Regions from separate parts of the Priestia sp. MDV22-iso46 genome, predicted to be linked through region 3. Evidence: riboswitches for the same ligand, from Rfam matches in the RefSeq annotation. Region 3 holds a riboswitch; each other region holds the start of a gene.
What was found. Region 3 has a riboswitch for cyclic di-AMP ahead of kdpF (K(+)-transporting ATPase subunit F). Riboswitches for the same ligand answer to the same signal wherever they lie in the genome.
Positions count from the first base shown of each region.

Region 1: linked by a shared signal. The riboswitch ahead of gltT (glutamate/proton symporter GltT) and the one ahead of kdpF (K(+)-transporting ATPase subunit F) in region 3 are both predicted to bind cyclic di-AMP.
Region 2: linked by a shared signal. The riboswitch ahead of AC4NPH_RS16115 (potassium channel family protein) and the one ahead of kdpF (K(+)-transporting ATPase subunit F) in region 3 are both predicted to bind cyclic di-AMP.

Region 1 is NZ_JBZVWT010000019.1:12,543-22,381, forward strand. Features, by position in the region: gene AC4NPH_RS30035 (alpha-galactosidase) at 1-1,350, opposite strand, end outside; gene AC4NPH_RS30040 (hypothetical protein) at 1,370-1,915, opposite strand; gene AC4NPH_RS30045 (APC family permease) at 2,239-3,552, shown strand; gene AC4NPH_RS30050 (hypothetical protein) at 3,682-3,816, opposite strand; gene AC4NPH_RS30055 (EcsC family protein) at 3,959-4,744, opposite strand; gene AC4NPH_RS30060 (DedA family protein) at 4,769-5,374, opposite strand; gene ytvI (sporulation integral membrane protein YtvI) at 5,535-6,566, opposite strand; gene gltT (glutamate/proton symporter GltT) at 6,779-8,038, opposite strand; cyclic di-AMP (ydaO/yuaA leader) riboswitch at 8,145-8,284, opposite strand; gene AC4NPH_RS30075 (undecaprenyl-diphosphate phosphatase) at 8,558-9,382, opposite strand.
Region 2 is NZ_JBZVWT010000002.1:811,683-821,521, reverse strand. Features, by position in the region: gene AC4NPH_RS16135 (tetratricopeptide repeat protein) at 103-600, opposite strand; gene AC4NPH_RS16130 (YjcZ family sporulation protein) at 775-861, shown strand; gene AC4NPH_RS16125 (YjcZ family sporulation protein) at 1,050-1,130, opposite strand; partial or broken gene AC4NPH_RS16120 (TrkH family potassium uptake protein) at 1,453-2,771, opposite strand; gene AC4NPH_RS16115 (potassium channel family protein) at 2,775-3,434, opposite strand; cyclic di-AMP (ydaO/yuaA leader) riboswitch at 3,559-3,703, opposite strand; gene AC4NPH_RS16110 (carboxymuconolactone decarboxylase family protein) at 3,819-4,277, opposite strand; gene AC4NPH_RS16105 (Lrp/AsnC family transcriptional regulator) at 4,398-4,853, shown strand; gene AC4NPH_RS16100 (hypothetical protein) at 4,861-4,992, opposite strand; gene AC4NPH_RS16095 (peptidyl-prolyl cis-trans isomerase) at 5,302-6,204, opposite strand; gene AC4NPH_RS16090 (S1C family serine protease) at 6,201-7,475, opposite strand; gene AC4NPH_RS16085 (response regulator transcription factor) at 7,698-8,369, shown strand; gene AC4NPH_RS16080 (sensor histidine kinase) at 8,366-9,715, shown strand; gene cuyA (D-cysteate sulfo-lyase) at 9,751-9,839, opposite strand, start outside.
Region 3 is NZ_JBZVWT010000003.1:578,122-587,960, reverse strand. Features, by position in the region: gene kdpDN (KdpD-like non-kinase potassium sensor) at 1-812, opposite strand, end outside; gene kdpC (potassium-transporting ATPase subunit KdpC) at 866-1,432, opposite strand; gene kdpB (potassium-transporting ATPase subunit KdpB) at 1,446-3,521, opposite strand; gene kdpA (potassium-transporting ATPase subunit KdpA) at 3,543-5,204, opposite strand; gene kdpF (K(+)-transporting ATPase subunit F) at 5,229-5,309, opposite strand; cyclic di-AMP (ydaO/yuaA leader) riboswitch at 5,688-5,828, opposite strand; gene AC4NPH_RS20520 (hypothetical protein) at 5,844-5,981, opposite strand; cyclic di-AMP (ydaO/yuaA leader) riboswitch at 6,054-6,196, opposite strand; gene murG (undecaprenyldiphospho-muramoylpentapeptide beta-N-acetylglucosaminyltransferase) at 6,618-7,685, opposite strand; gene AC4NPH_RS20510 (CHY zinc finger protein) at 7,863-8,198, shown strand; gene AC4NPH_RS20505 (ArsR/SmtB family transcription factor) at 8,218-8,532, opposite strand; gene AC4NPH_RS20500 (putative quinol monooxygenase) at 8,737-9,021, shown strand; gene nfsA (oxygen-insensitive NADPH nitroreductase) at 9,051-9,788, shown strand.

The DNA.
Region 1 (9,839 bases), on a different contig from region 3:
ATCAAGCACATATTGATTTCGTCCATGAGACTGATAACGATTTGGCACATGAATCAACCAATCTGGATGCTTTTCATACAAGTTGCTTTGCTTTGAAATCATTTCAGGTTCAAACCATAACCCAAAGTCCATACCTAAATCCGTTACTTTTTGAGCCAATGACTTCATACCGCCCGGAAGCTTATTTTCATCTACAAACCAATCTCCAAGAGAAGTTGTATCATCGTTACGTTTACCGAACCAGCCGTCATCCAATACAAAAAGTTCAACGCCTAGCTTTTGCGCTTCTTTGGCAATATGTACAATTTTCTCTTCGTTAAAATCAAAATACGTCGCTTCCCAGTTATTAATTAAAACTGGCCGCTCCAAATCCCGCCATTTTCCTCTAGCAAGACGCTTGCGATAAAGCTCGTGATACTCTTGGCTAAGGCCGTTTAGCCCGCTATTTGAATAAGCCAGTACTAGTTCTGGTGATTGAAAAGTTTGTCCACTTTCTAGTCGCCACTGAAAATCAAAAGGATGAATGCCCATCGTTATTCTTGATACATTGTAATGATCTACTTCCACTTGTCCAAGAAAGTTTCCGCTGTATACAAGACTAAAACCATACGCTTCTCCACTGTGTTCAGTTGCATCTGGGTTCTTTAAAATTAAAAATGGGTTTTGCTGACTGCTGCTTGTACCTCTCGCACTAGAAATACTTTGAATACCAGGCTGAAGCATTCGTGTTTTCACGTGTCTTTCTCGAATCCACGCACCGGAAAGCTGAACCATCTCATAATTTGATGTAGGCAAATCAATGCTGCCGCTCATGATGCGCAAAATATCGACTGCTTCTTCCCCTCTATGCTCAAATCGTGCGTGACGCGTAATAATATTTCGGTCTTCGTAAACGGTATACGTTAAAATAAGTGATGCATTGAGCAATTTATCAATCAGTTCAACTTCTACACTTGTGGCTTCACTCTCTTCTTCTACATATGTAGCAGGTAAGCCGTTTAATGGCTTCTTGCCTTTGTAAATTTTATGGTTATCGTATTCAAAATTTGTGATTCGGCTTCCGTTTTGCTGAAGAAGTTGATAGGCTGGCTCTCTGAAGTCTGTTGTTCCATAAGAAGGATACTCTTGTTTGATTGTTTCAAGAGAAAATGCTAGTTCTCCTTCATATACCGAAGCGCTAGCTCCTCTTGTTTCTACACGTAAAAAATGCTGAAAAGATGAACGGTGCTTAAGCTTTTTTCCATAGTACAAGTGACCGAGCTGCCCGTTTCTCAACACTGAAAAGATATAACTTACATCGCGTCCCTGCAGGTGAAATTCCTTTGTACGTTCATTAAATAAGACTCCCACTTTATCCCTCTCCTTACCATCAAATATCTAACGAGACATTTCCTTTTTCATCTATTGCCGTTGCATGCTCAAAAGCAGATGCTAGATTAATCTCTTTTCTCTCATACCATTTCGCTAAATCTTTGAATAACTCTTCTGTTTCAACCATTCTTGTGTCTACTCGCAGTTCAGTTTCATAGCTATGAAGAGACCAAGTGCTTTCACTAAATAAAGTCATTTCTACATCTAGACACATTTCTTTCCAATTGGGGGCACACAGAATAGGATGACGTATGTCTGAACATGCAATGGTGTAGCGGTTAGAACCATTCTTATTCATAAAACAATGAACAAAAGAGGCACTCACATCGACCTTACTAGTTTGTAAAGATTTATATAGTTGGATATCTAACAACGGAACGCTCCATTTTAATTTCATTTTTGGAAGAATTCTTTTTTTAACCGACTTGACCGTTAATTTAATAAAATAAACACCATCTTTTTTTGTTTCATCCAATACGACATGCACACCTGGTTCCTTGTTTATCTCCAAGTTTATATAGGGTGTAGCAATCACTTCCTTCATCTCCTTTACCATCATTCTTAACTTTGTATACCGACAAAAAATGTAACCGCATTCAAAAATTTGTTTTCGTATTTATTACAAGTAGATCACCCTAAACGAAGCTTTTTTTACTTTCTTTCATTTTATGTAAAATACTTTCTAGACTCAATGGTAAAAATCAAAGTGAAAAAAAGCATTTTTTTGCTTTATCTAGTAATCAATTAAACGATCTTTATCTCTTAGCGCGCAATTTTCTCTTCTTTTTTAAAAAAAGATGACAAACCTAATAATATAGTATAATAATAAATAATGAAGAATGATTATACATAGAAAGGATGACAAATATGAATCATGAACCTTCTCTTCTTAAACAACTAAAATTATGGCATATCGTCGTGATAGGCTTAGGCTACATGGCACCTATGGCCGTTTTTGATACATTTGGCATTGTAACTGAATCAACAGATGGACATGTTTCAGGCGCTTATGCATTCACGTTGATTGCTATTTTATTTACAGCCATTAGTTACGGAAAAATGGTAAAAGCTTTTCCCGGAGCTGGTTCCTCTTATACATATGCACAGCAAGTACTGAATCCAAGCATTGGTTTTTTGGTAGGATGGACGGCTCTTCTTGATTATCTATTTCTGCCAATGATCAATGCACTTTTGACAAATATTTACCTAAGCTCTCTGTTTCCAGGTGTTCCAAAGGCCGTATGGATTATCAGCTTTGTTGTCATCATGACCATAATGAATATTTTTAGCGTTCATTTAACCGTTTCTTTTGGTACGCTATTAGTTGCTTTTCAAATTTTAGTCGCTATTATCTTTATTATTTTAAGTGCTACAACTCAAGGCCAAGAGCTATCATTTAAACCGTTTATAAGTGAATCGGCCTCTATATCTCTGTTATTAAACGGAGCAGCTATTTTATGCTTTTCTTTTTTAGGATTTGATGCTGTAACTACCATGGCCGAAGAAACACTTAAGCCTGAGAAAACCATTCCTAAAGGTATTCTCATTATTGCATGTACGGGAGGCGCCTTATTTATCACAGTTTCTTACTTTGCTCAGCTTCTTTTCCCTTCAGCCTCTTTGTTTCATGATTTAGAAGGTGCATCAGCGGAAATTGCTTATAAAATTGGCGGCCAGCTTTTTCAATCTATTTTTGTAGCAGCGGCCTTGACTTCAACTATTGCTTCTGGACTTGTCTCGCATATGAGTGCATCAAGACTTCTCTATGCAATTGGGAAAGATGGTTATCTGCCTCGGAGAATTTTTGGCTATATTCACCCTAAAACAAAGACACCTGTTTGGAACGTGGTGATTATTGGTGGCCTCTCCTTAATTTCACTAGGTCTGTCTCTTGAAAAAGCTACCTCTTTAATTAATTTTGGTGCTTTAATTGCGTTCAGTTCAGTGAACATAGCGGTTTTTATCCATTATTTTATTCATCAAAACAAACGATCTCTCAGTGGATATATTTCATATGTACTTATGCCTTTACTCGGCAGTTTATTTTTATTTTTTATGTGGCTTAACTTAGAAAAAACATCCTTATTTATCGGTATTGTATGGAGTGTAATCGGAATTATTTATTTACTGATTGCCAGACGAAAAAATACTATTACCATTCCTACTTTTCATTTTGATTAAGGAACTAGACTTAACACACCTCGACATATTTCCCCAGAAATAATGTCGAAAAAAAGTAATTCAGATATAAGCAAATCAATCCCATCTAAACACGAACAAAAAGGTAAACGATCTAGTATGAATCACTCGTTACACCGCTGTTGATTTCCGTGCAAGGCTTCGCTTTCCGCGGGCGGCCGTTGAGCCTCCTCGTCGCTTGCGCTCCTGCGGGGTCTCATCTGTTCCGCTTTTTCCGCAGGAGCCTTCGCCTTGCCCTCCAATCAACAGCTAGAAGCAACTAAACATATGAAAGCTACATTTACTATACCAATGAAAAAATCCGAACGTATTTGATTCTCAACCAAGAATCAAACTCGTTCGGATCTTTCTTCAACTAAAATACTTTTGTACCAGTCTCTTTTTATTTTTAAGATTGTGAGACCTTTTCCAAAATGCGTCTTTTACGGTAAAGCATCATTCCAACTTCCCCTATATCATTAATCGCTTGTTTGTTAATATACGCTCCAAATACCATTCCTGCTATAGGAATCATTTGAAACAGCTTTTTCCATCCCAAGTTGTCCCTGTAGGTTAGAAACACTTCTCTCCACCCTTGCAGCTGCTGCAAGCTCTGCGTTCGATTGCCGCTTGCTAATTCTTCTAAAATCGCACGCTTTCCTACAATATCAGAGGATGAAAACTGCATGCATTTGACCATGAAAATGCGTTCCTCTTGCTCAGTGGGATCGTAACCATAAGAAACAGCCACTTCTTGCAGTGTCTTAAGTGTAAGTCCCAATACAAAAGGAATATCAATCGCCAGTGTAAAAATCCCGCCTACCCCGGTTGTAGCTCCTTGCAGCTGTGCATTCTTTTTTCGGACTTCAATAAAATACTCCGCCAATCCATCCATTTCTTGCAGAGATAAATGCTGAATATCCTCTATTGAAAGCTGCTTCTTTTCTTGTAATTGAGCTGATGCTTTTTCTAGCGTGGCAGACGTATTAGCTAAATACTGGCCTCCATTATCAACATACTTAGCGATTTCATCTAATAATTTTTCTATTTTTTGATGAATGAACTTTGGCGTTACTTTATCTAAAGCTGAAAAAGGCAAGCGAGCCAGCCGCTCCCAGAAAAAAAGTCCTTTTTGGTCTTTCTCCCACTTTTCAATTTTTCGTAACTCTACTCTTAACTGCTCATGCTCTGACATATCCTCACTCTTTTCCTCGATTTATCAGCTCTGCCCTACTTGTTTATTCCGCACATATTTAATGATAAAAAACAATGCAATTAAAACAACAATTCCGATTCCAATAGGCTGCATATATTGAGACACAATCGGCCCCACCTCTTTCCACTTAGGTCCTAACTTATATCCTAAATATACGTAAATAGCCGTTACTGGAAGCATCGCAACAAATGTGTAAATAGAAAACAGCCATACATTCATTTTTGCCATCCCGCACGGAAAAGAGATAGCCGTGCGCACTCCTGGAATAAAGCGTCCAAAAAAAGCAACCCCGCTGCCGTACTTATTAAAAAAGCGATCAGCGGCGTCAATTTCTTTTTCTTTCACCAAAAAGTATTTTCCATATTTTAAAACCAGCGGTCGTCCACCGTAACGTCCCAGTGCATAAAGAGTCAACGGTCCACAAACACCGCCTACTGTACCTGCAAGGATAGCCAGATACAAGTTCATATCACCTTGATACACCCAATACCCTACTAAAGGTAAAACAAGCTCTGCCGGGACAAATTCAAACGTTAATGCTAAAATTACGCCAAAATAAGAGAGCTGTTTTAGCGCTTCAATTAAAGAAAGTAAAACCGACTCTAACAAAAATTCTCCTCCTCATGTCATTAAATCTAAGACTGCAAAACTATAATTTAGCCGATTGATAGATAAAAACCAACGCGGCATAGTTTTTTCCTTTCCCTCTTTACGTATTACGTACTACAAAAGTTTCAATAAAAAAAAGCGCTAGTTTTATCCAGCGCTTTTATAGTTTAAAGTTAATTTGAATAATACCTACTTTACGAAGAGCATCGTATAAAATAACTAAAGCCGGTCCTAAAAATAATCCGACAAAGCCTAAAAGTTTAAATCCAATGTACAAACTAACTAGTGCAGCCAAAGGCGAAATACCCATATTTGTAGAAAATACTTTCGGTTCTACTACACGTCTTACTACCGTAATGACTCCAAATAGAATAAATAAGCCGATTGCTAATGAGTCATGCCCTTGCGTAAGAGCAAAAATTCCCCATGGAACGAGCACCGATCCTGTCCCAAGGATTGGTAAGATATCGACAATTACAATTAATAAACTAAGCAGCGCGGTATACGGAACATCTAATAGCCAAAGCCCTACATAAGCCATTACAAACGTCATGACACTTAAGATAATTTGTGCCTTAATAAAACCAACCCCCGCTTGGATAAGCTGAGTGATGACAACTTGTAGCTTATATTTCGTTTCTTCTGTTAAAAATGACTTAATTTTATTTTTAATAGCAGGCAGCTCAAGGCTGATAAATACAAGCGCTACTAAATAAATAAGAAACTCTAATAGAAACCCAGGAACAGTAGCGGCAAAGCTAATGATGATTTCTACGGTACTTTTTAATAGAGAATCTAATGAATTTACGGTCTTTTCAAGCGTGCGCTCGATAGAAGAAATCACTTCTGTAGGAAGAGCGTTTGAATAGTATTTCCACTTAATAATAGTTGGATAAATCGCGGTTTCATAGATTTCTTTTACAAAGGAAGGCGCTATTTTTGAAAGAGCAACCACTTGCGTAACGATTGTCCGAACAATAAAAAATCCAATAAGTATGAGCGAAACAACATATAAAATGAAGGTCATAAGCACTGCATAGACTCTCTTCATTTTAAAAGATTGATGCAATTTCTGAACAATACCCTCAAGTGCTAATGCTGTTAATAAAGCAAACACAATCGGTAAACTGTAAGGGATTAACAAACATACGATTACTATCGAGGCGATGACCCATATTCGCTTTTTCCACATACTCTACTATCCCCCTACTAGCTAAGCTATCTCTATATTTACTGATAAAGAAAGGAACCAGTGACTGCTTTATATAAGAATAAAATTTGGATATTTTTATACCTGATGTTACATATTATAGGGTCAATTCCCATAATAATAAAGGAATTATTATGAAAAAAGCTACTTATTCTAATTTTTTGAATAGAATAAGTAGCTTTTTAATTTATAAATTAGCCGGCCCTCATGACCTCTGTACCTTTTTTAGGGTCAAATTTGCCTTCTGATTTAGACATTACAATTGCGGCTAGTGTGTTTCCTACTAAGTTAACAACCGTACGTGCCATATCCATGATTCTGTCCACTCCAGCAATGAAGGCTAATCCTTCTGCGGGAACACCGATTGTTCCAAGAGTAGCCAGTAATACAACAAATGATGTTCCTGGCACTGCAGCCATTCCTTTAGATGTAACCATCAATACAAGAATGAGCGTCAGCTGTTGAACGATCGTTAAATCAATACCATACACCTGCGCTAAGAATAACGCTGCAATCGCTTGATAAAGAACGGAACCATCTAGGTTAAATGTATAACCAATTGGTACAACGAACGATACGATAGCTTTTGGACAGCCCATCTTTTCAAGTTTTTCCATGATACGTGGAAGAACTGTCTCAGAACTAGATGTACTGTATGCTAACAACAGTTCATCTTTCATATAGCGGAATAAGTGGAAAATGTTAATTCCTGCCCATTTCGCAATTCCTCCCAATACAACAAGTAGGAAGAAAATTAACGCTAAGTAAACTAAGATAACAAGCTTTCCTAATGAAAGGAGTGAATCTAAACCGAATTTTGAAACTGTTACACCAATTAAAGCAAATACACCAATTGGAGCCACTTTCATTACAAGGTTTACCACGTGAAACATTGCGTGAGAAACGCCGTCGAAGAATTGTACAACTGGCTTCCCTCTTTCCCCAATTGCCGCTACTCCAAGTGCAAATAACACTGTAAAGAAGATAATTGCTAGCATGTCTCCTTCAACAATTGACTGGAAAAAGTTTGTCGGAACAATGTGTAAGAAAGTTTCAGCCACTGACTTTCCTTCTTGCTGTTCGGATGTTTCAACGTATTGTGAAATATCACTCTTCTGTGCTGAATGAATGTCTACACCTTGCCCAGGATGAAAAATATTAGCAATCAATACACCGATTACAATTGCAAAAGTCGTAATAATTTCAAAATAGAGAATTGTTTTAACGCCGAGCTTTCCGACCTGTTTACCGCTCCCTGCTCCTGCAACTCCAACGACTAAGCTTGAGATAACAATTGGAATAACAATCATCTTAATTAATCTTAAAAATAGGTCTCCTAGCGGCTGTAGGTATGTTACTACACGCGGATCGTTAAACCAAATTACCCCTACAAGAACACCAAGGATTAAACCGGTAAAAATCTGCGTAGCCAAACCAAAACGAATTTTTTTCATAGATGTACCTCCCCAAAGATGTATGACATTTGTATATACTTTTCTGAAAAAACAAAAAAAGACTATTCTTAAGAAAGAACAGCCTTTTACTTACGCTATTTTGGGCTCTTTCTCTCAATAAAGCAAACGGGGTTAACTGTCGGATTCGGAATTGAGAGTTTCCTACCTTTTGTAAGGATTCACCCCAAGGCAGCTTTACTGCCGATAATGATTCCCCCGCTCTATACGATTAAGCTTATTATTCAGTTTTTATAAAATTAAAACGATCTATACGTTGTCATACGTTTTTTACAGTCAATAAAACTAAACAGAAGTCTTACTTTTACTTAACTTTATACTGCACAAATATTAATTTACTATTTTTCGACACGTTTTGTCAATACCTATGTTTGTAAAACGCTTTCAAAAGGCGATAATATATATTTATGCAAAAAAGCTATTGCAACATTGCAATAGCTTTTTCTTGCTCTTTGAGTCTCTATTAGAAGTTTAAGGGACTAAAGAACACGCGTGTTTATTTTATAAAAATACAAAATATAGAATAGCTGCTAAAACAATTCGATATAGTGCAAATGGTACTAATTTGATACGATTAATTAATTTCAGGAAAAAGCGAATAGATACCAGCGCAAAAATAAAGGCGCTGATAAAACCAGCAATAAAAAACGGTAGTGCATCTGATGTGAAATACTGCCAGTTTTTAACCAATGAAAGTCCACTTGCTCCTGCCATGATTGGCACTGCCATAATAAATGTAAAATCTGCGGCTGCCTTATGGCTCATTCCAAGAAGAACCCCTCCTGAAATCGTTGAGCCTGAACGAGAAAAACCTGGCCAAAGAGCAATACATTGAAACAGCCCTATACCCAGTGCTTGTCCATAAGACATTTGGTCCACCGTCTCTACACGCGGACGTTTAGGTCCAAACAAATCTGCTAGAATCATTAATACAGCTCCGACTACTAAGCCAATTAGCACCGTATTTAAAGAAAACAAATGTTCATCAATGTAATCGTCAAACAAAAATCCTAACACTCCTGCGGGTAACAGACCAACAATTACCTGCATTAAATTCAAGCGATTTGTCGGTCCAATTGGAGCAGCTGGTTTTTTTCCTAATCCTAATAAATTAATAAAACGATCTTTAAAGATAACAACTACTGCTAAGATCGACCCTAGCTGAATAACAATTTTAAATGTATTAGCTACTGGAGATGAAAATAATTCTTTTGAATTTAACCACAGGTCATCCACAATAATCATATGCCCAGTTGACGAAACAGGAGCAAACTCTGTTAAACCTTCTACAATCCCTAAAATGATTGCTACAATAATTTCCCACATAAAGCTATGTACCTTGCCTTTCTTTCAAATTAATAAGCTTATCGCTTCGTTTTACATGCTCAACTATTTTCCTATTTTGACACTTGCTTTTTTATCATAATTGTTAAAACTATGAAATACAATGTGTATTTGCAAAAAGATAAGAATCTTTAATAATTTGTAATAAAAGCCTTACATGCTATAATCAAAAAACACGATATCAGCTTTTATTTTTTTTAGAAATCAGTCACTATGTTCGGTATAAATTCCGGTCCCTTAGCTAAAAATGAATCATCTAGACTATTTTTCTTTGGTGTGAAAAAATGACTAAATTATTATGTTTTTTCCATCCCCTTTACTGTCATCTATCATTTTAATCAACTAGTGCTTGCTTATACGACATATCCCCTAAGTAATTTGAAACTTTTTTCTCTCTTTTCTCGTATATAGTAGTATCTTTTTTAGGAGGCTTTTTACT
Region 2 (9,839 bases), on a different contig from region 3:
CTTAAAATTTCTATAAATATTCTTATTGTTATATAAAAAGCAATTCTTTATGAAAATCAGCATATATTTCCTGAAAACCAAAAATAAAACAGGACTTTTGATTCACCGTCCTGTTTGCAGCATGTTTTCGACTTTTTTAATATCCGCGTGAGTAGGATTGATTTCCCGGGCATAGACGATTTGTTCTTTCGCTTTTTCCATTTCTTTTAATTGAATATAGGTTTTGGCGAGTTCGAGCGGCAGCATAATCCCTTCAAAACCAAGATCTTGCGCCCGCTGCAAATAAGACAGCGATTTTTCGTAATTCCCTCCAAACATAAGCGGAGTTTCCCGGTATTTTATTCCTCGAACGAAGTGCGCCAAGCTTGAAGATGGATTTAATGTTAATGCCTGATGAAGAGCTCGGTCCATTTCTAAATTCAATACCATTTTTTCAAAAATAATTGATTCTTCGATTTGCTTTGCTAAACAAACTGCTAAGTAACAGTACAAATCAGATGCTTGAGGTTTTTTCTTCATTTCTTGTTGAATTTCGCGTTTGATCTCTTTCCACTTACCCTCTTCTAGCTGATTCATGACGTATTCTACATGTATTCCCACCACTTTGCCCTCCTTTTCCTCTTTATCATAAAGGATTTCTGCACAAATGAAAAAAGTAAGTGTTCTTCATTTTTCTCAAAAGATCGTTACCGTTAAAAAATAGGCAAATTTCTTAATCACTTAACCCAATTAGTACATAGGATATAGAGAATTTTATTAAAGGAGGTTACACATATGGGCGCAAAAGGCGGTTTTGGTTTTTCATTTATCGTTGTTTTATTTATTTTATTAGTAATCGTAGGGTGTTCTTGCTACTATTAATTCCTAAAGAGGATGAACATCATTCATCCTCTTACGACAAAAAAACCATGCTTTCGCATGGCTACATACCGATTAGATAAATGAGTAGAGGAACTCATTGTTCGGCAATATTGAAGAAATTTTTGGTTTTCACTTCCGCCTAGTATGCCCTTCTTGACAGGGGCTATGCGCAAATAAAGAACTAACATTTAAAAGCGAAAGCCAGACGCACCTACAATAACAAGTAAAACAAATAACACAACGATTAACGCAAAACTTTGTTTTTCCACGTATCATCCCTCACTTCCTGTTATCTGCTTTTAGTGTATGCAACAGCTTGGCAAAATGTTTAGGACAGGGGTGCGGATTTTTATGAGAAAAACCTTCAAATTTCGCTAAAAAAGTGAATCATATTTTTGTTTCTTTCGTTATATATAGTAAGAGATTTTTTACTATAAAAAAGGGGGACCTTTAATGCGCCGACATTCCAAATTGCCCATTGTTCTTGTCTTTGCCTTCTTTTTATTCATCGCAACTGTTTTGTGCGTAACCTCTTATATGTCTTGAATATATAAATAACATAAAAAACCGCCTCCTTGGAGGCGATTTTTCTTACCCTAGCATAATATCTTCGTTTGGATATCGTACAGCTTCTCTCTTCTGTTTTGATAATGAAAATGCAAGCGTTAATGGCCCCACTTTTCCTAAAAACATGATAAAGATAATAATCACGCGTCCAAAGTACGAAAGTTCAGGAGTGGCTCCCATCGATAAACCTACTGTTCCAAACGCAGAAACAACTTCAAACATAATTTTTACAAACGGCAGGTTTTCCGAAATATTTAACAGGAAAATGGCCCCAAACACAAACATAATTGAAATCATCGTGATGGCTAGTGCCTTAAACACGTGAAGGGGAAGGAGCCTTCTCTTTAGGAGCACAATATCTTCCCTGCTTCGTAAAAATGCCCATACTGAAAAAATAATTACCACAAACGTTGTTAGTTTGATACCGCCTCCCGTTGACGCACTTCCTGCACCAATAAACATTAATAAAACCATTAAAAACACCGTTGCGTCATGCAGGTGAGCTAAATCAATCGTATTAAATCCAGCGGTTCTTGTCGTTACTGCTTGAAAATAAGACGCCCATGCTTTGTCCCCTAATGATAAATTTCCAAGCGTATGTGAATTGCCGTACTCTAAGAAAAAAATAAAAAGCATTGCAGTCACGTTAATCGCAAACGTGCTGATAATCATAATTTTTGAATGCAGCGTTAGTTTTTTGTACGATTTTTTCACCCACATATCAGCAAGGACGGTAAACCCTAACCCGCCAATAATGAACAGAAAAGAAATTGTTATGTTAATAATAGGGTCTCCTACATACTGAACTAAGTTATCAGACAGCAGTCCAAACCCTGCGTTATTAAAAGCAGAAATCGAATGAAACAAGCTAAAGAACAATCCCTTAGACCATCCGAATTCCGGAACCCAGCGTATTGCTAAGAAGATAAGTGCAACAAACTCAATTAAAAATGAAAAGATAAACAGCCTTTTAACTAGCAGCACAACTCCGCCGGCGCTCGTCTGATTTAAGGCCTGCTGAACGAGCATACGCTCTTTAAATCCAATTTTTTACCTAGCATCATAAAAATCAACACGGCAAATGACATAATGCCAAGACCGCCTATTTGAATTAACAGCATAATGATCGTTTGACCGATGACGGTAAAACGTGTACCTGTATCTACGACGGCTAAGCCGGTCACTGTCATAGCGGAAGTAGATGTAAAAAGGGCGTCTACCCACCGGATTGGCTCAGTAGTAGAAAAAGGCATCATCAATAGAAAAGCACCAATAATAATTCCTCCTCCAAAAATAGAGACAAGCAGCTGCGGAGGGGTGAGTTTAATGATTTGTTTTTTCATGAGTTAAACTCCTTCTTCTTCAAAACGGTTCAAATCGCGATTATGTCCGATAACAATCAGCATATCTCCTTGTTCAATTATTTCATGTGCGGTAGGCGAAATAACCATTTCCCCGTCTTTTCGCTGAAAGCCGATAATATTGCAGCCGTACTTGGCACGAATGTTTAAATCAAACAGCGTTTTATTATGAAGTTTCTTAGAGGCGACAATTTCGACAATACTATAATCCTTTGACAGTTCAATGTAATCAATGATTTTTTCTGACACCACGTGATGAGCAATACGCTTAGCGATATCGCGCTCTGGATGAATAACTTTGTCCGCTCCTATTTTTTCGAGCACTTTTTGATGATACATATTCACTGCCTTTACCCATACTTGCTTAACGCCCATATCTTTTAAAAGCATGGTTGCGAGTACGCTTGCTTCGATATCATCTCCAAACGAAATAAGCGCATGATCAACATTGCGGATACCTAGCCCCTTTAAGCTAGCTTCATCAATCGCGTTTGCTTGCACAACATATGTAGCTGAGTTGCTAAATTTATTTACTACCTCTTGATTGCGGTCAATAGCGAGCACATCCACATCCAGATTAGCAAACTCTTCAACCAAACTGCCTCCAAAACGACCTAATCCCAATACAGCAAACTGTTTTTTCATAATGTATTTATTCCTTTCTTCAACTGCTGTGTGTTCTCTTAGCTTATACTTTTCCTAAAAAATTACATCCTTTTCTTAAAAAAAGCGCAAAAAAACACAGGAAGGCTCCTGTGTTTTCCCACACTCTTCCCCCTCAAAACGCTTGCGAAGTTAGCTGTCGGATTCGGGTTTTAAGAGTAACCCTACCTTTTTAAGGATTCACCCCGGAGCACAATATGTGCGTAAATAATGGGTCCTCCGCTCCGTAATGGATTAAGCGATTTTTATTCAAATGTCTATGATCTATTTTTTAGAATAATCGATTCGATTCATGATGCGTTTCACTTCACGAAAGCTATCTTACTCCTGTGGATTTTGTCTGTCAAGATATTTTTAGGGAAGATCTCACTTGCCCTGCAAGCTGCAAAAATCATATAAATCTAAACTGACAATCATTTTGTGAAATTGATCAAATAAATTAATAACAGCCAAAAGCTCTAACAGCTGCGTATCACTGTAAAATTTCTTTAATTGATTCATATCAGCATCCGTCAACTCCCTTGGACGCACCCGGTATACATCAATAAATCGAAACAGTAATTGATCTTTTTCTTCCAGCTCTTTTTCTCTTAACACTTTTTGATTAAGCGTCTCATCGCCTATATATGACATGCTCATACACGTCTCACAGCCGTTAACACCTGCTAGATAAAGCCTAATTTTTTCCTTAGTCTCTTTTTCTACTATATCGCTGTTCCAAAGCGTGTCGTAAAGCTCATCATACAATCTTTTTACATGCGGAATTAAATTCAATGCTTTTTCAAAATTTGTTCCCTCTTCGTTTGCTAACAAAACTCTTGCCATTTTTTACTCACTCCTTTTTAATTATTATAGTAAGAAAAATGGAAATTTCAGATTACATATAAAACATCTTATCTACTAATACTAATCAAATGAAACGTTAATGAGAAAGAAGGTTTTCAATTGAAAATTGACGAAATTGATTTATCGATTTTGCAGGCGCTGCAGCAAAACAGCCGCCTTTCCTTACGAGAGCTAGGAAAACAAATTAACCTGTCTCCTCCTTCGGTGGCAGAGCGAGTAAGGCAGCTAGAGAGCTTTGGCGTTATAAAAGGATATACGATCGATATTGATTATGAAAAGCTGCATTTGCCCGTGTCGTGTTTTATTGAAGTAACCATGAAAAACGGAGAGCACGAGCGTTTTAAACGATTTATTTCTCAGTATCCCTACGCTTTATTCTGTGAACGCATCGCCGGGCAAGCCTGCTTTATTACAAAGCTTCAGCTTCCTCACCTGCACGTACTCGAACAATTTATTAACGAAATTACACCTTATGCCAAAACGATTTCACACATCGCCCTTTCTCACGTGGAAATGGCTCCTGCATTATTGAGTCATTTAAAAGATGAAAAGTGATTGAAACCTAACGAAAGCGGTCCAATCTAAAAGCGAACAATGGGATCAATAAGCTCGTATGAATCACTTTTGACACCGCTGTTGATTTCCGTGCCAGGCTTCGCTTTCCGCAGGAGTCTTCGCCTTGCCCTCCAATCAACAGCTAGAACCAAATAAATAGATTAAACATACGTTCACCATACTAACGAAAAAATCCGAACGATTCATCGTTCGGATCTTCTTTCCATTAAACTACTTTTGTCCCAGCCTCTTTTATTCGTCCAACAGCATAAAAAATAACCCTCCAAAGCTGGAGGGTATAAATTTTCCGAATAATGAAAGTTTTACAACTTCATTTTATCAGGTGCCGACATTTCTGTCTACTTAAAAATGTAAAAGAGCTCTCTATTAATAGAAAGCTCTTTTACCTGCTTGTTTTTTGAAAACAATCAATCTATATAAAAGGGAACTACCTAAGGTTGAAAGTCACGTGGAACCTTGGTAGTTGATCCTGGATATACCGGTTGATATGATTCAAAACAAGTTCTTTCATCATTTCTTCTTTGACTTCTGATTCCGTTTTTTTATCTTTTTGTTTTAAAATAAGAATATAATAGACTTTACCCATTTTAATGGGCTCACTACTCTCTCCGATGTGCTGTTTTTTTAAAACATCTATAAAAGAGGGAGATAAACTTGAAAGCTTTAGATTATCAGCATTCTCTATTTTGCTCACTGTCTGGACATCAGCATATTTTTTTTGAACGTCCTGAAGCGATGTTCCCTTTTGCAGTTCAGCCGCAGCGGCAGCGGCATCATGTAAAGTCGAAAAAGCCAGCTGCGTAAAAGATACGCGCGTTAGATCGTTTTCAATACGTTTATAGTAAGCAGTTAGTTCATCAGACGTAATTTGTTTACGAAAATATTCTTCTAATTTAAACTGATTCGTTAGCTGGTTGGTTACATCACTGGAACGAATATTTAACACTTCATAACCTTGTTTTCTTGTATCCTCGTCATATGAGCGTTTAATTTGCTTCCACATATCCTCGACTTGTTTTTGTACTTTATCGCTTGTCTTTAGATGCGAAATTAAGATTTTTTGCATAACAAGCTGCCGCAATAACTCTTTGCGGTAGCTCGTATCATTTAGCGGAGCATCTGGATTTAAGAACCCTTCAACGGCTAAAAAACGGTTGAATTCAGCTCCTGTCACCTTGCCTCCCTCATACGCTGCCAGTTCTTTGGTAGAAGATAGCTGACTAATTTCTACAGAAGGAAACATCGTGTTTGAATGCTTCCCTTCGCAGCCGGTTAAAAATCCTAACGCTGTTAATACTGCTAGCAGCAGCTTTAACGGTGTTGAACTCATCCATTGTTATCCTGCTGCTCTGAAAGCTTCAGAGAAATAGTTTGTTTTTTTCCATTTCGATACACGTCTAATTTTACCGTGTCTCCTACTTTACGTTTTGTGTATAGATATTGACGTAAATCACTGGATGTTTTGACTTCATTTCCATCGATGGCAACAATCACGTCTTTTGATTGTAAACCTGCATCAGAAGCAGAAGAGAATGGTTCAACCGTCGTTACGACAACTCCTTCAGACGTATCGCTGGTTAGGCCTAGCTGGTTTTGTTTTGTTGCAGCTGAAAGCTGACCTACATCTTGAAGACCTACCCCCATATATGGACGCGTTATTTTTCCGTTTTTCATCAGCTGTTCAATCGTCGGCTGCACTTCATCACTTGGAAGAGCAAAGCCGATGCCTTCTACATTGTCTTCTGAAATTTTCATACTGTTGATACCGACTACTTCACCGGAAGAATTGATCAAGGCACCGCCGCTGTTTCCTGGATTAATCGCCGCATCCGTTTGAATTGCATCTACGTTCCAATTTTCTGAAATAGGGACAGAGCGTTTTGCTGCGCTCACGATACCTTGTGTGACCGTACGAGAAAATTGTTCACCAAGAGGATTTCCGATTGCAAGCACCGTTTCACCCGCTACTAAATCCGATGATTTCCCGAACTTCGCCACTTGTTCAACATTTTTGTCAGACATCTCAAGCACCGCTAAATCCGTTAGCGCATCAGCTCCGACAATCTTAGCTTTTTCTTTTTGTCCGTTTGAAAGTGACACTTCTACTTCGCTTGCGCCGTCAATAACGTGGTTATTGGTCACAACGTATGCTTTTCCATTTTCTTTTTTGAAAATAACACCGGAACCCGTTCCTGCTTCTTGCGTTTGGGTATCTCCAGAAAATGGATTTGTTTGCTGTTGAATATTGTTCACGCCTACAACAGCAGCTGATACTTTATTTACAACTGAAACAAGATCTGACTGATTCACGGTTGTGCTTACTGTTCGAGGCGTGGTGCTCGTTGTTGTTGCGGTTTGAGTCTGCGTTGTTTGATTCGCTGTTTGCGTATCAGCTGAATCTATTAACCCCAGCTGCGGAGCACCGTATAGCACAATTCCTCCCCCTAGCACTGCTCCGGCGATAGAAGATGCAATCACTGGAAATAAGCGTCTTCTTGGAGGCTGTGATGATGACGCAGGCTGATACTGATCATAGCGCTGCTGGCGGTTTTCATATTCTTCTTTTCGTTCTTGCTCTCTTTCATAATCACGTGGATCCATGAAAAACACTCCTTTTAACGTAGCAAATTTTATGTTATCTATACTATAAAATAAAAGTTTGGGATAAGTATCAAAACAATGTGTGAAATTGTGAAAAATTTCTTTATAACAGCAAACACGTAGTATAATAGCGGGTACATAGACCTTTAAAGAAACGCGCATATATGGCGTAATATGCTTTATTTACCTTAATTTTCATATATTCAGAGGAAGGTGTCAAATTTGAGCTTTACACTATATTTAGTAGAGGATGAACAAAATTTAAACGAAGTTTTAACCCTTTACCTTCAAAAAGAAGGCTGGGACGTTCGCTCATTTTTTAACGGCACGGACGCCAAAGAAATGATTGCAACTCCTCCGCATCTGTGGATTTTAGATATTATGCTGCCTGACATTGACGGGTATCAGCTCATTCGCGAAATCAAGCAGCAAACGCCACATGTGCCTGTTATTTTCATCTCAGCCCGCGATGCCGATATTGACCGGGTTCTTGGGCTTGAAATGGGCAGCGACGACTATTTATCAAAGCCTTTTTTGCCTCGTGAACTAGTTATTCGAGCAAACAAACTGCTAAACCGCGTATATGGTTCCAATCAAAAGAAAACCGATACCATTACGCTGACTCCTTATGAAATCGATTTACATACCCGTACGGTCAGTGAAAATGGAAAGCCAATTGATTTAACGTCTAAAGAATTTGATTTTCTTGTCACTATCTCAAAAGACCTTGGACAGGCTTTCTCACGGGAGCAGCTGCTGAATCTCATTTGGGGAGAAGATTATTTCGGCACAGACCGAGTGGTGGATGATTTAGTAAGGCGCGTGCGTAAAAAAATGCCGCAAGCACGAATTGAAACGATTTACGGATACGGATACCGGATGATGAAAGCATGAAAAACAAGTCGCTTGCATTTCAAATTTGGCTCGTCATCTCCGGTATTTTACTGCTTATTTCAATTTTGCTCGCTATTTTATTCCCAACGACGCTCAGGCAGTTCTTCACGAATGAAATTTATACCACTATTGAAAATGAACAGCATATTTTAAAAGAATACGGCTTGCCAAGCCGCTCAGGTGAATACTACTTTAGCAATGAAGACAGTGAACCAACACTTGGCAATCGAACCGTGGATCATATTTTATTGCCTGAACATGCGGATATCTCTTATTTTTCATCACGGGTGTTGCCTCAAGACTTTTTGAGAAAAGCACAGGAAGATGCAATCAGTCAGCGAAAAATCGTCGCTCGCTATGAAAAAGATCTCGGCAACCGGACGCTTTTTTATGTAATTCGAAAAGTAAGCGTAAACGGACAGCCTGCTTTTTTGCTTTCATTTTCGTGGGATACGTATCGCAACGCGCTCACTTCTACTCTGTTTAAACAGCTGCTTTTTGTAATTTCAATTGTATTTCTGTTCAGCTGGCTTCCATCTATTTGGCTATCAAGATATTTAAGCAAGCCGCTTGTATCGCTTGAAAAAGATGTAAAAAAAATTGCCGAACAAAATTGGCATGAGCCCGTTACAGTCAACCGTTCCGATGAAATTGGCAAGCTAGGCGCCTCGATCGAGCAAATGCGCAAAAGGCTCGTATCTAAAGATGAAGCACAGCAAACGCTGCTTCAAAATATTTCACATGATTTAAAAACACCGGTTATGGTTATTCAAAGCTACGCTCAGTCGATTCAAGACGGCATTTATCCAAAAGGTGATTTATCTCAAACGGTAAAAGTTATTGAAGATGAATCTAAAAATCTTGAGAAAAAAATCCGCGATTTGCTTTACTTAACCAAGCTTGACTATATGTCCACTCATCAGCTTGCACAAGATGACTTTGATTTTACTGCACTTCTTCATGAAGTAGTGGATCGCTTGCGGTGGAGGCGCCCTGAAATACAGTGGGAATTTGACGACGCAAACGCAACAATTAAAGGAGACAAAGAGCTATGGACAAAAGTTCTTGAAAATGTACTCGACAATCAGCTGCGCTATGCCGAGACCAAGGTTTCACTTTCACTTGCTAAACACCAAACGAACGTTCAATGTACAATCAGCAACGATGGTCCGCCGATTGATCAAAGCGTGCTTCAACACTTGTTTGAACCGTTTAAAAAAGGAGCAAACGGTGAATTCGGTATTGGCTTAAGCATTGTAAAGCGTATTGTTACGATGCACGATGGAGCAATTACGGCTGAAAATACAGACACCGGAGTAACGTTTTCACTTACTATTCCTATATAAACTAAAAAAGCAAGGGAGTCGAATCCCTTGCTTTTTTATGAAAAAAATGATGTATAGGCATAAAGAGCCGGTGAACCGCCTGAGTGGACGAACACCACATTTTCATCCTTATTAAAATAACCTT
Region 3 (9,839 bases):
CCTCTTCGAATCAATTTTTCAGCTGTTTCACTGTATTGAATGCATACTAAAATGCGTTCGCAAATACCTGTTACGCCAATTTCATGGGAATGAATGAGCTTACCGTCCACTTCATCCGCTATTTCTCTGAGCGTTAATTCACGAAGGGCATGGAGATTTGCGAGCTTAAAAAAAGACTGCAGGCTTTGTTCAATTTTATGAACTTCGTATATTTTGCCTTCACGAAGACGCTTTTGCAGCTGTTCTGGCGTAACATCCACAAGCTGAATTTCATCTGCTTGCTGGATAAATAAATCTGGCACTGTTTCACGAACTTTTACCTGGGTAACAGCATATACGAGATCATGTACGCTTTCCATATGCTGAATATTCATTGCTGACATGACTGAAATACCTTGGTTGAGCAGGTAAGAAACATCTTTAAAACGTTTTTTATGGCGGCTTGTCGGCACATTTGTATGAGCGAGTTCATCGATAATTACAACTTTTGGCCGCCTTCTTACAATCGCCAGCAAATCAAGCTCTTGTAATTCTTTTCCCTTATAAAAAATGGTTTCTTTTTGGATTACTTCTAGATTTCCGATCATCGCCTCAGTCTCATTCCTGCCGTGTGCTTCTACATATCCAACTACGACATCTACGCCTTCTTTGACTAAATCGTGCGCATCTTGAAGCATTTTATACGTCTTTCCTACTCCCGGCGCCGCACCGATGTAGAGTTTAAGCTTTCCGCGCTTCTGATCATGAAGTTCACGCAATAGTTCTTCCGGAGTTTTTCTTCGAAAGTATGGATGAGCTTCTTTTTCTTTCATTGTTCAGGCCCCTTTATCACACTCGCTTCAATACATGAAGCGAGTGCATGTAATTAGCGCTCTCGTTGAACAGCTAAATTTAGCTCTACTACATTTACTCGTTTTGCACCAAAAGCTCCTTGCTGAGTATGTTCTTTGATCAGCTCTTTTAGCGTGTTGATGTTAATATGCGCTGCTTTTGCTACGCGCTCTACTTGTGCATATGCAGCTTGTGGCGTAATATCCGGATCGAGTCCAGAAGCCGAATTTGTGACGGCATCAATTGGAATTCCGCCTTTTGGTACCTCGTTTTCTTTTTTCCACGCCGCTACTGATCTTTCGATACGGTTCGTAAGATCTTTATTTGAAGGTGCTAAATTCAACGAGCCAGACCCTGCCCCGTTATAATCAATACTAGAGACTCTGCCATGAAAAAATGCATTGCTCGTAAACTGCTGCCCTATCAGCTTAGAACCGATAACTTGATGCTTGTTTGAATAGATTAAGCTGCCATTTGCTTTACTTGGAATAGCCGTCTGAGCAATGCCTGTCATCACAACAGGATAAATAAGACCACAAAGAATTATCATCATAATTGTTAAGCGAACAATAATGCTTCCCATTCGTTCTGTTTGTATCATCGTTTCTTCTCCTCTACATTACAAATGAAAGTAGTAAGTCAATCGCTTTAATCCCAATGAAGGGAACCAATACCCCACCTAATCCGTAAATGAACAAATTTTTTCGCAGCAGGGCGTTAGAACTCATCGGCTTATACGCAATTCCCTTCATGGCTAAGGGAATTAACAGCGGGATAATGACCGCATTAAAAATAAGCGCTGACAATACGGCAGATAGAGGTGAATTCAGCTTCATTACGTTAAGAGCCTCCATTTGCGGAATCGCCAAGGTAAACATGGCTGGAATAATAGCGAAATACTTAGCAATATCGTTTGCGATACTGAATGTAGTTAAGGCACCCCTTGTCATTAATAGCTGTTTTCCAATTGAAACGACTTCAATGATTTTAGTGGGATCAGAATCTAAGTCCACCATATTTGCTGCTTCTTTAGCAGCTGAGGTTCCGCTGTTCATTGCTAAGCCAACATCAGCTTGAGCAAGCGCAGGGGCATCGTTTGTCCCGTCACCTGTCATAGCAACTAGCTTTCCTTGCTGCTGTTCATATTTAATTACTTGAATCTTGTCTTCTGGCTTGCATTCCGCAATAAATTCATCTACTCCAGCTTCTTTTGCAATGGTTGCAGCGGTTAACGGATTATCTCCTGTACACATAACCGTTTTAATACCCATTCTACGAAGTTCATCAAAGCGTTCTTTCATTCCTGGTTTTACCGTGTCTTTTAAATAAATTAAGCCATAGATTTTATCATCATCGGCGACGGCAAGCGGCGTGCCACCAGCTCCTGCAATTTCGTTTGCTTTTTGCTGCAAATCAGAGGGAACCTTCCCGCCCTTTGACTCTACCCATGCCGTGACGGCGTCCACTGCTCCTTTTCGTACAGATACATTCTCTAAGTCAATACCGCTCATTCGCGTTTCAGCTTTGAATTCTACAAATGTTCCCTGCGTTTTTCTAAGATCTTCTACTCCCATACGGTTTTGAATAAAATCAACAACTGAGCGCCCTTCTGGCGTTTCGTCGTAAAGAGAAGAAACAAACGCCCATTTGTAAAGTTCACGTTCGTCTATGCCTTCTACAGTCGTTAATTGATGAGCCATTCGGTTTCCAAACGTAATGGTGCCGGTTTTATCTAAAATAATTGTATTGATGTCACCAGCTGCTTCTACTGCTTTTCCTGACATGGCGATCACGTTAAACTGAGTAACTCGGTCCATCCCAGCAATTCCAATGGCCGATAATAATCCTCCAATTGTCGTAGGAATGAGGCAGACGAGCAGTGAAATTAAAATAGCCGTGTCGAGCTGAAAATGTAAGTAATTTGTAAATACAGGAAGCGTCACAACAACTAGTAAGAAAATAATCGTCAGACTTGTTAAAACCGTGTTTAGCGCAATTTCATTTGGCGTTTTTTGACGCTCTGCTCCTTCAACAAGCGAAATCATTTTATCTAAAAATGATTCACCTTGCTCACACGTAATTTTAACTGTAATTTCATCGCTGACAACTCTTGTACCTCCCGTTACAGAGTTAAAATCTCCCCCTGCTTCTTTCATAACAGGTGCCGATTCACCCGTAATAGCCGATTCATCAACAGACGCCAGTCCTTTAATGATTTCTCCATCTCCAGGAATCATCTCGCCTTGTGAAACGACGACGATGTCTCCTTTTTTTAGTTGCGATGCCGAAACTTGTATCATTTGCCCGTTTTGAAGTTTATTAGCTGTAATGTCACCTTTCGATTGCTTTAATGAGTTTGCCTGCGCTTTTCCTCGTCCTTCTGCTAATGCCTCTGCAAAATTAGCAAAAACAATTGTGAAAAATAAAATGAGGGATGCGGCAATATTAAAGCCTGCGCTTACTGCACTTTCTCTGAAAAGGTCTGGAACAACAGCTAAAAAAAGCGTAATAACAAACCCGATTTCTACTACGAACATGATAGGGTTTTTTATCATCGTTCTTGGACTTAGCTTGATAAAAGCCTGCTTTACTGATTGAATAAAAATCGATGAAGTTTGTTTATCTACAGAACCTTGAATGTGACTGTTACGATCTAATTCAAGATTATTCATAAAATTCCGTTTATTCATTATAATCCTCCGCTTTCTTGATTACAGTGTCAAATACTCAGCAACCGGCCCAAGTACAAGCACCGGGAAAAACGTAAGTGCCCCTACAATAACGGTAGTTCCAATTAAAATGCCGCTAAATAAAGACGTATCCGTTTTAAATGTCCCAGGTGTTTCAGGAACAAGCTGCTTAGATGCTAGTGAGCTCGATACCGCCAGCATCGTAATTAGTCCGAAGTAGCGTCCAATATACATAACAATTCCCGTAGAAATGTTCCAAAACGGAGTTGCGTCACCGAGTCCTTCAAAACCGGATCCATTGTTTGCTGCTGACGACGTAAATTCATACAGTGCCTGGCTTAACCCGTGAAAGCCGGGGTTTGATATACCTTCCATTCCTAAATGAGTAGTGAGCGCTACGGCGGTTCCCCCTAAAATTAGCAGCGGCTGCAGAATAAGCGTCACGGCAATGAGCTTCATTTCTTTTCCTTCAATTTTTTTACCTACGTATTCCGGGGTTCTTCCAACCATTAAACCTGATAAAAATACGGCGATGATGACGTACATCATGACATTCATAAATCCTGCTCCGACACCGCCAAATACGGTATTTAACATCATATTTCCAAGTGTCAATAACCCGGTAAGAGGCGTAAGGGTATCGTGCATGGCATTGACTGCGCCTGTTTCACTTGCTGTCGTCACGATGGCGTACAGAGTTGACATACCGACACCAAAACGAACTTCTTTCCCTTCCATATAACCGCTCGCTTCATTCAAATGAAAAGCATCAAGTCTAGGGTTGCCACCCCACTCTGTTACAAACGCTGTACTTAAGATAACAATAAAGAGCATACTCATCGATATAAACAAGATGCGACCTTGTTTACGCTGTCCGATCATTTTTCCGTACGTAAAAGGAAGTGCGGTTGGCAACAAAAGCATAAGGACGATTTGTAATACATTGCTCCACGCATTAGGATTTTCAAATGGATGAGCTGAATTGACACCAAAAAATCCCCCTCCGTTGTTGCCTAGCTCTTTGATTGAAAGAAAAGAAGCAACTGGTCCCCTTGCTATTTGCTGGGATGCCCCTTCTAATGTATGGGCAGTCACCGTTCCGCTTAACGTTTGAGGAACACCTAAAAACGCAAATAAAATGCCTGTTATAAAAGCAATAGGAAGTAAAACATGCGTGATTGATTTCACAAAATCAACAAAAAAGTTTCCCATTTCCTTCCCTGCCAACCCACGAATAAAAGCGATTGCTACTGCAAGGGCTGTTGCTGGTGCAGCAAACATCATAAATACAACGGCGGCCATCTGCGAGAAATAAGACAAACCTGATTCACCGCTGTAGTGCTGCAAGTTCGTATTTGTCATAAAACTAATGGCCGTGTTAAAAGCAAGGGCCGGATCCATTCCTTTGATGTGGCTTGGGTTAAGCGGCAGTACCTCTTGAAACCGGAAGATAAGATACACCACAAAAATCATAAACGTATTCGCCAAAACGAGAGCAAGTGCATATTGCTTCCACGTCTGATTATGCCCTTTAATTCCTGCCGCTTTAAACATCACCGATTCTATCTTCCCTACCAAGCTAGTGTTTTTATCGTTTGAAAACACATTCGCTATATAAATACCTACGGGCTTTGCAATAAGCGCTACAAAAACAAGCAGCAGCGCAACTGATAGTAGAAAAATTCCTACGTTTTATTCCTCCGCTTATTAAAATTGTTCTGGATTTAACAGTACATATACTAAATAAATTAAAACGAGAACTGAAATACCTAACAAAATGAACGACATGTTCACTTCTCCTCTCTTTCGTCTACTACATGAGACGACCAGCAAATAATTCCGTACATAGCAGCTGTTAATATGGCAAGCGTTCCAAGCATGATTATATCCAAGTTGCTCCCTCCTAACTGTTTCTTACCACCCATGATTAAGCGTAGTGACTGTTTCTGTGCGTAAAGCATCACGCCCAAGTGAGCTAGCTGCGAAAGGTTATCTTTGATTGTTTAATCCTCACGTATTGTTGCTCTCGTTTTAAAAGCCCTACTATATCCTCTTTACGGTGCAGACATAACCTGCTCTCCTATTTTCCCCATTAAAAAAACCGCAGAAGAGAGTTCTCTTCCGCGGTTTAATGCACGACAAATAAGCCGTGATCGACACGAATTTTTTTACTCCCAAAACGCTTACGGAGTTAGCTGTCGGATTCGGGTTATGGAAGTAACCCTACTCAGTTAAGAGATTCACCCCTAGTACATACGTACAAAATATTGGGTCCCCCGCTCATAATTGATTAAGCGTATATTTGTTATTTAATTTTTAGACTTAATTATGGTTTTTCCTGCTGCGTTTAAAACTTTGATTAGCTAACGTAGACAAATAGCGGTTTGCTAGATCAAAAGATTGCTGGTCGCACATTGCTCGGTATTCAATCAATTGAATCATTTGCTTAGATAAATGCATCTTGACGCTCCTTTCACCTATATTTTGAAAGGAGCGTACTATCCGCTGTTATAGAAAACGACCACGATTACACCATCCTCTCTCTTAACGCTTACGAAGTTAGCTGACGGGTTCGGGTCAAGAAAGTAACCCTACTCAATTAAGAGATTCACCCCTGATAATTGGGTCCTCCGCTCTTTCCTTCTCTTTCAGAAAAGACTCAGCGTTTCACAGTGGAACGTTTCATGAGAGTAATCTTACTCCTGTTAAAATTTACTGTCAACAACATTTTTTGAAATTTTAAAAGCTTTATTTTTCTATGTATATTCATTATTTTAAAATAATAGATTCGAAGAAAAAAAGGTTGTGACTGAATGTAGCCCATCTAAAGATGAACAAATGGGATACATGAGCTGAACCGCTTGTGACACCGCAGTTGATTTCTGTGCAAGACTTCGCTTTCCGCGGGCGGCCGCTGAGCCTCCTCGTCGCTTTTCCCGCAGGAGGCTTCTTCTTGCCCTCCAATCAACTGCTAGAAGGATCTGAACAGGTGAAACCTACGTTCACTTTAACAAAAAAAACGAACCACTAATCAAACACCTTGATCAATGGTTCGTTTTTCACTTCGGCTAAAGTACGTTTGTCCCAGCCTTTTTTTTAGCTCATTTTCTCAATTTCATTTACAAGAATTGAAATGGCATCCGTTTTTGTTGCTTCACGCATTGTACGCTTCATCGTACTTGCCTGCTGCTGAAGCTCATTTACTTCACGCAAAAACACTTCTTTTGTTAACTGTTCTTCTTCCACAACCATACAGTAGCCTTTTTTCTTAAAGGACTGTGCATTTAAAATTTGATCTCCGCGGCTTTGTGCTTTTGACAAAGGAATAATCATCATCGGTTTATGAAGGGCTAAAAACTCAAAGATAGCATTTGATCCGCCGCGTGTAATCACATAATCAGTGGCCGCTAGAACATCTGGAAGCTGTTCATTTACATATTCTAACTGACGGTAGCCCGACTCTTTTTCAAGGCTTGTATCAACATTGCCTTTTCCGCACAGATGTACAATTTGAAATTTCTTTTGCAGTTCAGGCAAGGACTCTCGAACAATTTCATTGATGCGACGTGCTCCTAAACTTCCGCCCATAATGGTTAAAATTGGGCGCTTATCATAAAAGCGAAGCCAGCTTTCCCCGTTCGCTGCGCTTCCGCTAAATAATTCTTTTCGAATAGGTGAACCAACAACCTGCACTTTTTCTTTTGGAAAATAGTTTGCCGCTTCATCAAAAGAAGTGAAAATTTTAGTGGCAAATTTCTGCGCAATTTTATTTGCCAGTCCCGGTGTTAAATCACTTTCATGAATGAACACGGGAATGTTTAGCGATTTAGCAGCCATTACAACAGGAACTGTGACAAAACCGCCTTTTGAAAACACAAGAGAAGGCTTTAACTTTTTCAGCACGCGACGTGCATCGCCAACTCCTTTTGCTACTCGAAATACATCTTTTACATTTTCCATATCTACGTATCGACGCAGCTTCCCGCTTGAAATCGCATGATATGGAACGTTTAATTTTGTAATTAATTCTTTCTCAATACCATTGTGAGAACCGACATAATGGATATCCCATTTTTCACTGTCTAATTCTTTCATAATGGCAATGTTTGGTGTTACGTGTCCAGCTGTTCCGCCTCCGGTAAAAACGATAACTTGCTTACTCATTTTTTCTTCCTCTCTTTACTTCACTTAATCGATCTGTTTTGACATCAATTTTTATCTGATCTTTTTAGCATGCAATCTGACATGTAAAACGATGGTTTTATTATAGCATTTTTCTTTTTACATATGTATGATAAGGCGTATAAAAGCATGCTATACTTTTCATAGGGAGTGATGATAATGAACAAATCTGTACCTGCAGTAAAAGGTGATACGGTGGATTCCGAAACGCGCTGTACGCACTATCATACAGCTAAAGATATTATCGCAATAAAATTTTATTGCTGTAATACATATTATCCATGCTATCAATGTCATAACGGACATGCTGATCATGATATTAAAAGGTGGCCAAAAGCTATGTTTAATAAAAAAGCTATTCTTTGCGGAGTATGTAAACATGAGCTATCAATTAATGAATACTTAACCTGTAACTCGACTTGCCCTCACTGTCGTTCTTCTTTTAATCCCGGGTGCAGCCTGCATGCACACATTTATTTTGAACAAAAAAGCTGAACAAAACATCGTTCAGCTTTTAAAATAATTGCTCATCTATATTTATAATGGAAGGAAGCAGACCTGGGAACAATTCCTCAAGATCTTCTAAACGCAAGGAATAATAGTGCTGCGTACCTTCTATACGTAGTTTGATAATTCCAGCTTCGCGAAGTACTTTAATATGATGTGATAGCGTTGATTTTGATACATTTAATTTTTGATAATACGAACAGGTCTGCTCCTTTCTTGTCGCTAAACACTGTACAATTCGCAGCCGGTTAGGATCACTCAACGCATGTAAAATAGGCGTTAATTTAATTTCAGATTTCGGTGGTTGATAAGGTTTTCTCATGCTTAAAATATAACACAGCTTCTTTTGTGTATCAATGTTCGATAACTTTCGAACTAAATTCCTTGCACTGTTATTTAATCGGTGTTATAGTTTCATTGTTCGATGATATTCGAACTTATCTTCATTTTAATCGTAAATTGAATGAAAGATTAAAAACAAAACAAATAATATAAAGCACCATCATTATTAAAGGAGGAATCACCCATGATTCATTTACAAGCTTCAATGAAAGTTAACCCAGCAAAAAGAGAAGAATTTTTAGAAAACGTACAAGAACTAATTAAGCATTCTTTACAAGAAGAAGGAAACAGCAACTATCAACTATTTGAAGATGCTTTTACACCTAACACATTTATGATGATTGAAGAGTGGAAAAGCGAAGAAGCAATTCAAGCACACAATAAATCAGCTCACTTCCAAAGTTTTGTAGCATTTGCTCAAACTGGCGTACTTGTAGCACCTTTAGATGTAAAAACATTACAAGGTTAATCATAACTTCTTTGAAAGGATGACGCATCATGAATGAAGCAATTCGTACAATTCAAGATCATCGTTCTATCCGTCAGTATACAGACGAAGCAGTAAGTGACGAACATTTAGATACGATTATTCAATCTGCTCAGTCAGCCGCTTCTTCTATTAATGGACAGCAAGTAACTATTATTAGCGTCCAAGATAAAGAAAAGAAGAAAAAACTTTCAGAGCTTGCCGGCAACCAAGCGTGGATTGACCAAGCTCCTCTATTTTTAATCTTTTGTGCAGATTTTAATCGTGCTAAGATTGCAGCTGAACTTAACGATGCCCCTCTTGGCGTAACCGATGGACTTGAATCAATTTTAGTCGGGGCAACTGATGCTGGAATTTCTTTAGAAGCCGCAACAGTTGCAGCAGAATCACTCGGTTTAGGTACAGTCCCAATCGGAGGAATTCGCAGAAAGCCGCTAGAAGTCATTGAACTGCTCGATTTACCGGAATACGTATTCCCAGTAAGCGGTCTTGTGGTTGGACATCCGTCAGATCATTCTGCGAAAAAGCCTCGATTGCCACAAGCTGCTGTGCACCATCGTGAAAGCTATAATCACGACTTGAAGTCATTGATTCAAGACTATGATGCTGAAATGGCAGAGTATATGAAAAAGAGAACAAACGGTGCTGATGACCGCAACTGGTCACAAACTGTATCAGCTATTTACAAAACCATTTATTATCCAGAAGTTCGAGCGATGCTTGAAAAACAAGGATTTAAATTCGAATAACCAAAAGCTGCGATGAACATCGCAGCTTTTTTATCTACTTTAACAGCGTGC